Regions from separate parts of the Pedobacter sp. GR22-10 genome, predicted to be linked through region 1. Evidence: riboswitches for the same ligand, from Rfam matches in the RefSeq annotation. Region 1 holds a riboswitch; the other holds the start of a gene.
The links. A riboswitch is a leader RNA that binds a small molecule or an ion and turns the genes downstream of it on or off. The one in region 1 is predicted to bind S-adenosylmethionine.
Positions count from the first base shown of each region.

Region 2: another riboswitch for S-adenosylmethionine. It lies ahead of OQX64_RS18725 (SusC/RagA family TonB-linked outer membrane protein); the one in region 1 lies ahead of metH (methionine synthase).

Region 1 covers NZ_JAPIVR010000005.1:54,982-59,964, reverse strand. Annotated here, with positions in the region: gene metH (methionine synthase) at 1-1,636, opposite strand, end outside; SAM riboswitch class I at 1,774-1,877, opposite strand; gene OQX64_RS19055 (Bax inhibitor-1 family protein) at 2,030-2,767, opposite strand; gene OQX64_RS19050 (hypothetical protein) at 2,806-3,372, opposite strand; gene murQ (N-acetylmuramic acid 6-phosphate etherase) at 3,477-4,280, opposite strand; gene OQX64_RS19040 (S41 family peptidase) at 4,469-4,983, shown strand, end outside.
Region 2 covers NZ_JAPIVR010000004.1:497,863-502,845, forward strand. Annotated here, with positions in the region: gene OQX64_RS18725 (SusC/RagA family TonB-linked outer membrane protein) at 1-2,381, opposite strand, end outside; SAM riboswitch class I at 2,728-2,833, opposite strand; gene OQX64_RS18730 (peroxiredoxin family protein) at 2,968-4,230, shown strand; gene OQX64_RS18735 (alpha-L-arabinofuranosidase C-terminal domain-containing protein) at 4,337-4,983, shown strand, end outside.

The sequences.
Region 1 (4,983 bases):
CTTTGATCCAACGGGTGGCATTGATAAAATCAACAGCATAGTTGTTGTGCTCTTCCAGTCCGGTGGCAACGGTTAAAATATTGGGATCGAAGATGATATCTTCCGCAGGAAATCCAATTTCATGCACCAAAATATCATAACTTCTTTTACAAATCTCTTTTCTGCGCTCGTAGTTATCGGCCTGGCCTTGTTCATCGAAAGCCATCACCACTACAGCAGCACCGTATTGCATAATTTTACGGGCACTTTCGCGGAATTTATCCTCGCCTTCTTTTAAAGAGATTGAATTCACAATTCCTTTTCCCTGCAGGCATTTCAAACCATTTTCAATCACCGACCATTTAGAGGAATCGACCATGATGGGCAACTTTGCAATGTCGGGTTCGGAGGCGATCAGGTTTAAAAATTTGGTCATGGCTGCTTCCGAATCCAGCATTCCCTCGTCCATGTTCACATCAATCACCTGTGCGCCACCTTCAACCTGTTGCAAGGCCACGGCGAGCGCAGCTTCGTAATCACCCCCTAAAATCAGCTTCGAAAATTTAGGCGAACCGGTAATATTGGTTCTTTCCCCAACGTTTACGAAAATACTTTCAGGCGTAATGGTTACGGGCTCCAGGCCACTTAACCGCATAAACGGCTGAATTTCCGGAATTTTTCTTGGTGATGCTTTTCTGGCATTCGCCGCGATACAGCCGATATGTTCGGGCGTGGTACCACAGCAACCTCCTACGATATTAACAAAGCCAGAAGCGATAAAGTCATCTACTAAGTGTGCTGTCTCATGCGGTTGCTCATCATAAGCACCAAATTCATTGGGCAAACCTGCATTTGGATAGGCAGAAACGTAACATCCCGCTTTTGCGGCTAACTCTTCAATATGCGGACGCATTTCTTTCGCACCCAACGCACAGTTGAAACCTATACTTAAAGGTTTTGCGTGCATCACTGAGTTTAAAAAAGCCTCGGCAGTTTGTCCGGATAGGGTCCGACCAGAAGCATCGGTAATCGTACCGGAAATCATAATCTCCAATTTACGGCCAATAACTTCTTCATATTTTTTGATGGCTACAATAGCCACTTTGGCATTCAGCGTATCGAAAATGGTTTCAATCAGCAATACATCTGAGCCCCCATCTACCAAACCGCGCACCTGCTCGTAATAAGCAGTCTCCAATTCATCAAAGTAAACCGCCCGGTAACCCGGATCATTTACATTGGGCGACATGGAAAGCGTTCTATTGGTTGGGCCAATGGCACCGGCAACGAAACACTTACGATCTGGATTAGCAGCCATAAACTCATCTGCCGCTTCCTTTGCCACTCTAGCACCTTCATAACTTAATTCATACGACAAATCTTCCATCTGGTAATCCGCCATGGAGATTCTTTGCGTACTAAAGGTATTGGTTTCGATAATATCTGCGCCAGCGGCTAAATATTCGAGATGTATGGCTTTGATAATATCCGGACGGGTGATGTTCAGCAAATCATTATTGCCTTTCACATCGCAAGGATGATCCTTAAACCGTTCCCCTCTAAAATCTTCTTCGGTAAGCGTATAACGTTGAATCATCGTGCCCATCGCACCATCGATGACCAAAATACGTTTTTCTAATTCTTCTCTTATGCTCATTCTGTTATTAGATGTGAGAGACGAGAGGAGTGATCTGAGAAATTAAGACATTTATAATTGGCCTCAAATCTCAAATCTAATTTCTCAAATCTCAAAAAAGCTTATTCAAAAAGTTGGCACATGGATCGTACTTCCTTAACTTATCTTTCTCCCGGTTAACCGAGATTAGAATGTAGCACCTTGTTGGCACAGGTTGCTAAGACTTCGTTGGGTCTAATCCCTCCGTCTTTCTTAATAAGCATACAAAAATGCAACAAAGCAACATCATTTCCAAAATTTATCGCTTCGCTGCCAAATAAAATTACAAAGGCCATGCAAATATGCACGGCCTTTAAAATATTGTTTTGTCATTAACCTGAAACCAGATAAATCCAGCGGTCAGAATTTAGTGAATTATCTTCTGCTACCGAAGAGACGTAGTAAAGAAACAAATAAGTTAATGAATGTGATATAAAGTGACAACGCACCCATTATTGCTAATTTTTTGCTGTCGGCCAATGCAATTTCATTTCCGCTTTCATCCAAACCTTCACCAATTCTTTTAATTTCCTGAACCTTATAAGCGGTAAGCGCAGTAAAAATAGCCACACCAACAAAGCCTAAAATGTAGTTCAGCGTTTCGCTGCCGATAAAGAAGTTGATCAGACTTACGATAACCAAACCGATTACGCCAGCCATTAGTATTGGTCCGAATTTACTTAAATCAACATCTGTAGTGTATCCCATGATAGCCATTACAGCAAAAATAACGGCTGCTGCAACGAAGCAAATGGCAATAGATGTTGTTGTGTAAATTAAAAGTATAAAGCCCAACATCACACCTGTTAGTAAAGAATACAACAGAAAAATACCCACTAATGCCGGGAAGGATAATCTTTGCATAGCAGCCCCCATCAACATCACTAAACCAAGTGGCGCAAAGATGGCAATGTATCCAAATATGGTAAATCCTTTTTCAGCTACTAAATAGGATAAAATTCCTGGCGAATTTGCCAATACAAATGCAGAAGCGCTTGATATTAACAAAGCAACGAACATCCATAAGAATACGCTGGCAAAGAATTTTTTAGACACTGTGTTTTCCTGGACGAACACGCTATTGCCCTGATATTGATAGTTTTGTTGTTCCATTTTTATTTGTGTATTTAAATAATTATAAAAATAATACTTTAATTCAGTCTTTTTGTCAGCAATTCTTCAACTTTTTTGAAGAACTGTAACGGTTTTAATGTACGCCAGGGCAGGTGATCGAAAGCACCTCCAAAATTAATGTAATAATCAATGTTGTTATCTTTAAACTCCCTGATGACATGTTCCTGGAAATTTACCCCAACAATCCAGCCATCTTCCACTTCCTGAAACCATTCTTCATAATAACTATCGTCTGATGAATGAAAGTTCAATACATTTTCTCCGATTAATACAAACTTATTAATGCCTTCATCCATCATGAGTTCCAAAATATCGCGTTTCAGCAACATGATGTCGTTGTTGATGGCATCATTCCATTCGCCGATAAACTCAATAATCGCGTAACCTCTATCATAATCCGCATACAATACTTTCATGTACAAGGTATTGGAACCAAACTCATCCCATTGCGGGTGCAACAGAAAGTTATAGATCTGCTTATCAAAGTACAGTTCAGAGTATTCGGTATTGTAGAATGGCGATCGCTCATCCTCTGCCGAGATATAATCATCTCTCCACTGGTAATACGGCTCTATCTCGTGCATGTTTTTTTAATTATTGAATGAGTGAATTTTGAATGAGAGAATGCTACAATTACTTCCAAATTCAATCATTCAATCATTCCATCCTTCTCTCATTCTAACATTTCTCAGTGTCCTGCTTCTACTGCTTTACGCACACTTCCATGTTTACTCAGCAAATCTGCAGCTATTTCATAGCTCACATTTAATTCATCAGCTACCATTTGCGTTCCGCGATCAACCAGTTTATGATTAGTTAACTGCATATCTACCATTTTGTTTCCAACCACACGCCCCAATTGCACCATTACGGTGGTACTCAGCATATTTAAAACCAATTTTTGTGCTGTGCCCGATTTCATTCGCGTAGAACCGGTAATAAATTCAGGTCCAACCACCACTTCTACCGGAAAATCAGACGCTGCAGCAATGGGTCCACCAGTATTGCAGACAATGCAACCTGTTAAAACTCCATGCTGGCGTGCTGTATTTAAACCTCCAACCACATATGGTGTGGTGCCGGATGCAGCTAAACCCACCAGGCAATCCTTTTCATTAATATGAAATGCCTGTAAATCTTTCCAGGCCTGCAGGCTGTCATCTTCAGCAAATTCTACAGCCTTTCTGATGGCAGAATCCCCGCCGGCAATAATACCAACTACAGTATCGAAAGGAACACCATAAGTTGGTGGACATTCAGATGCATCTACCACTCCTAAGCGGCCGCTGGTACCTGCCCCTATATAAAAAAGCCGACCGCCCTTTTTCATTCTCTCGGCAACGGCCGAAGTTAATTTCTCAATCTGAGGCAAAGATTTTTCAACAGCAAAGGCTACGGTTTTGTCTTCATTGTTAATCCCCTGCAAAACTTCCATTACCGACATTTCATCAATGTGGTTATAATTTGATTCTTGCTCGGTAACTCTATTCATAAATTTATTTTTGATAAAATTCGGTAAATTCTTTCTAAAATCTACCCTAAAAATTTAAAAATATAGATTGCCACTTGATAGAGCAGATGTTATACTGTTAATTTATGTGAAATATTATAAACAAAAGACAAGAAATTGCAGTTAAAAATATATCAACCCGCTTATTTTCATAAATTTGCCTAACGCCAATGAAAAAGAATACCCGAAAAAACATACTGATTGCCATCAGCTATTCTGTGATTTTGATAGCAGGAATGTATTTGGGTATTAAGTTTATTAAAGATCAGGGATTTGGCGTTACCAGAAGACCTCAACTGGCCAGCAATAGTGATGAAAAACTGGAAGAAATTCTGCATATCATCAATAAAAATTATGTAGATGATATCAATACTGATTCGCTGCAAAACTTACCTATTGATAGTGTACTCCACCAGCTGGATCCACACAGTGTATATTTGCCTCCTACCGATGCGCAAGACATGACCAATAACCTGGAAGGGAATTTTGAGGGCGTTGGCATTGAATACTATATGTTAAACGACACCATGATGGTAACAGGCGTGGTGAAGGATGGACCGGCATATCAGGCGGGCATTAAGCTGGGTGATAAAATCCTGGTGATCGATACCACTATGGTTAGTGGCAGAAATTTACCAAAAGAACAATTAACAGGAAGATTCAGGGGAAAGGCTGGTAGCGGCGT
Region 2 (4,983 bases), on a different contig from region 1:
AGTAAACCTTCCTGATCCAATTCCACCACCTTACTTCTGTTTGCCGCATAGTTGATATCAATATCCCAGGTAAATTGTTTTTTCACCGGCGTAATACCCAGCTGAACTTCAATACCCTTGTTATTAATTTTTCCGGCATTTATATTTTTCGATCTGAAACCTGTACTCGGACTCACATCTACATTTAAAATCTGATTGTAACTGTTCGTATTATATACACTGACATCAAAACGAAGTCGCTTGTTAAACAAAACAGCTTCAGCACCTAGCTCTGATGAAGTGGTGGTTTCAGATTTTAGATTCGGATCGAAATCTGTTCCGGACGGACTAAGCTGCGGACTTGCTCCAAACGGTGCAGAGAAACTGTAAGTATTAGTTAAACGATAAGGTGAGGTGTCCTTACCTACCTTAGACCAGCCACCACGTACTTTTGCGTAATCCAGCACCTCGCTTTTGATATCAAAAGCTTCAGTGAGCACTAAACTACCGTTGAAAGACGGATAAAAGTAGGAGCGGTTTTGAGCGGGCAAGGTGGATGACCAATCATTACGGGCCGTAATATTGGCAAAAAGGTAATTTCTAAAACCAATCTGACCGGATGCATAACCACTGTAAGACTTTAACTTACTGTAATTATTAGATGAGGTTAAGGGATCTCTGGAATTGTTTAACGTATACAATCCGGCAACAGCCAAACGGGGTGCACTTTGATCATTTTGTTCGATATAACTGGTCCGGATATTACCACCAAGCAACACATCTAAACTAAAATCATCATTTAATTGCTTGGCATAATTTAATGTCGCATCCGTATTGTTTTCATTTACCGTAAAGGCACTTTCGGTATATGATCCAAATGGCGTTCCGTTAGTACCGTAGGCAATTTTAATTTTTCGGCGATCATTGTAATAATCTGTTCCTGTACGGAAATTGAAGTTCAATCCGTCAATAATTTTGTAGTTTAAACCTATACTTCCAATTAAACGGTTCCTGTTTTGAGACACCGTATTCTCATAAGCCACCCAATAAGGATTGCTGTAATAACTGTTGTTCCAATTAAAAGTATTACCATTCTCATCCAGGTAATTTTTCAATTGATTGATATCAACCTGTCTGCCAAACCACGCAAACTGCAACATGGTACTGGTTGATCTTGATCCGCCCGTTCCAGGCAGGTTGTCGGCACCAAGTTTACTATAATTGGCATTCGCGGTGATGGTGAGTTTAGGTGTTAAACGTAAAGTAGTATTTAAAGTGAATGAGTTTTTACCCTGACCTGAATTGGGTACGATACCGACCTGCTTAAGGTTGTTATAAGATAACCGGTAATCGAATTTCTCTCCTGCATCCTCAATTGAAATACCATTTGTTAAGGAGTAACCTGTTTGGAAGAAATCCCTTACGTTATCCGGATGGGCCACAAAGGGCACTGCTACACCTTTCGAAAAGAACTGCGGAATCAACCTGCCATCCATTCTGGGCCCCCAGCTTTCATCAACCCCATCATTTACGCCGGCACCTTTTCCATCCACATAGCTGAATTTACCTTCCGATCCCTGTCCGAATACATCCTGATATTTTGGTAAGGTTAATATACTTTCGATCACGCCATTCGAGTTTAAAGAAATACCCAAACCTTTTTTAGATTTTCCTGATTTTGTTTTAATGATAATCACACCTGCTGCTGCCCTTGAACCATATAAAGCGGCCGCATTGGGACCTTTTAACACACTGATGGATTCGATATCATTAGGGTTAATATCTGAAATGGCATTGGCGTAATCTCTCGCCCCCGCCGAATTAAGCTGTGAATTATCTACCGGAATCCCATCTACAACAAAAAGAGGCTGATTATTTCCGGCAATAGAAGTTTCCCCTCTAATCACCACACGGGAAGATCCCATATCGCCCTGGCTATTGGTTACCCTTACCCCGGCTACTTTACCGGCAAGTGCATTTACCAGATTGGTTTCCCGCGCTTCAGTTAAACTTTCCCCTTTTAATTCCTGAACGGCATAACCTAACGATTTTTTCTGTTTAGTGATACCTAAAGCCGTTACCACCACTTCATCTAATGCATTTTCTCCGTCACTTAAGGTTACATTTAATGCATTCGAACTTTCGGTAACCACCACTTCTTTAGTTGTAAAACCAATATAAGAGAAAACCAATGTACCTTTTCCATTAATTGTAATACTGAATGCGCCACTATTATTGGTGGTTACGGCTTGTTTGGTTTCCTTAACAAATACTGAAACTCCGGGCAATGTTTCTCCTGAAGCACTTTTAACCGTACCGGAAATACTGATGTTTTGGGCATGCACGAGTGACGAAAGCAAGAGCAAGCATACGATTGCCAACAGCTTAATTTTTTTGAACATAATCAATTTATTAATAATGAGATGAATGAAGAATGTAAAAATCAGGGCAAAGCAATTCCACTTCGCTTACCGGCGAATTTTTTACAAACGTGAATACTTAATGATTTAAATTATTGGGTTGGTATTTATAGCCTCATACAGCAACAAATACCCTCACGCATTCGAAGACTTAAAAAGGTTTTTAAATGCCCTGATTGAGTAGATTGTTTTTTGTTAGTTTTTTCCATCAAATTGTTTTTAACGATATACCTTATACTTAGCATTTCCGGTGAAGCTGATTTACAAAAAAAGCACGCCCGTAAAATCAGGAGTGCTCTCATATAATATTAATACTTTGCATTCAACTGACTTAACTTACCCAAATTACTTCGGGATGGAATTAGCACCATATCCAATTCAGGCTGGTTGCTAAGGTTTCGCAGGGCCATTCCCTCCACCTTTCTTGATAAGCATTTTAAAATAACTGCGGCAAAGATAATATAAAAATCATAATGACTACAAATTCTATAGATTTTATTGAAAATATTTTTTCCGTGCTTTTATGATGCTTACATTTGTCACGTTATCAATAGATCTCAAATATCACATGAATATAAAATCATTACTATTTCTGCTACCGGCTTTTATGTTGTCGCAGACTTTACAAGCACAGACACAGAAAAAACAATCAGCTACTGCCCATAAATTAACCACATCCTTTGTTCCGAACGGCAAATGGCGGGGTGTGTTTGAAATTAAACCTGGGGTTGAAGTTCCCTTTAATTTTGAAATTACCAAAATCGATACAAAGCCACACTTAATATTTTTGAATGGTGAAGAACGCTTTGATGGTGGCGTGGTTAAACAAACTGCAGATTCCATTCTGGTTGCGTTGGATCAGTTTGACAATGAACTTGCCTTCAAAATCACAGGTGATTCGCTGGTTGGAACGCTTAGGAAACAAGATGGCTCCGGTAAACCTTTGGCCGTAAATGCAACCAGAGGGAATCCATATCGTTTCAAACCTAATGGTAAAAATGCTGCAGCTGATTTCTCTGGCAAATATGATATCACTTTTAAATCGCCTACCGGAAAAGATGAAAATGCAGTCGGACTATTTAAACAAACTGGTAATAAAATTACCGGGACTTTTTTAAGGGTAACTGGCGATTCACGTTACCTGGAAGGAATAGTGGAAGGCAATGATTTTTATTTATCCAGCTTTATTGGCTCTAGTCCATCCTATTACAAAGGAAGTTTTTCAAAAGACGGAACCATAACAGGAGAAACGGTGAGCACCAGGGGAAATACACCCTTCACAGGCAAACAAAATCAAAACGCGGCCTTACCTGATGCCTATAAATTAACCTTTTTAAAGGATGGATACAAAACACTTGATTTCTCCTTTCCGGATGTAAACGGGAAAAAGGTATCGCTCAGCGATGAGAAATTTAAAAATAAGGTGGTCATTCTTACCATTACAGGCACCTGGTGCCCAAATTGTGTAGATGAGGCTTCTTTTATTGCACCCTGGTACAAGGAAAACCGTAATCGCGGCGTTGAAGTTATTGGCATTCATTATGAAAGACAACTGGATTCAGCCTACGTGCGGAAGGCCTTAACCCGGTTCAGGGATAAGTTTGATATCCAATATGATCAGGTAATTGCTGGCACACCCGATAAAAAAATAGTATCTGAATCTTTACCAGCCCTGAATAATTTCATCTCTTTCCCAACCACCATCATCATTAATAAAAAAGGAGAAGTGGCACAGATTCATACGGGTTACAGCGGACCAGCAACCGGCCAATATTATACCGATTTTGTAAAGGAGTTTAATGCTGAAATAGATGGACTGCTGAAAGAATAGTTTGAATAATTACATCGTAATTAAATAAATACAAAATAATAATCGTTAAACCAACGATTATTATTTATTTTGGTCTTCGCATTTCCAACCAAATAGCTGCAGACCCATGAAGTTTTACCTTAGATTCTACGTTTTATTTGCTATACTTTTTACTGCCACAGCCAGTTTAATGGCCAAAGAAAATAAGTTAACGGATGAGCCGGATTCTGCCTATCTGTTTGCTTACAATGCCAATGGCTTGCGCTTTGCCTGGAGTCGTGATCAGACCAACTGGACACCAATCGGAAAGGATTACCTGTTTTTGAAAAGCGATTATGGCAGGTGGGGAAGTGAAAAAAAAATGATTTCACCCTATGTCATCAGGGGAAGAAATGGTGAATGGGTTTGTGCGTGGGAATTAAATGATCAGACCAATCAGTTTGCCATAGCCACTTCCAAAAACTTAATCAACTGGGGGCCCCAGCATTATCCATATGTTGCCATGGGGAAAAATGTATTAAAGCCTGTTGTTGATTATAACCAGCTGAAAGATGAATATTCCATCACTTATGCTGATGTGGAAGGCAAGCATTTTCAAACCAGAACGAAGGATTTTATTGCTTATGAAAAAGCTGTTGAAGTACCATTATCCGCATTTAATGCTGAGGATAAAACAGCAAATATTTCTGGTCATACCATTGGGCAATCTCATTATGTGGCTTGGTCAGTAATCAAGAACCTTCAAAAAGCCTATGATTTGCAGCAATATAAAGC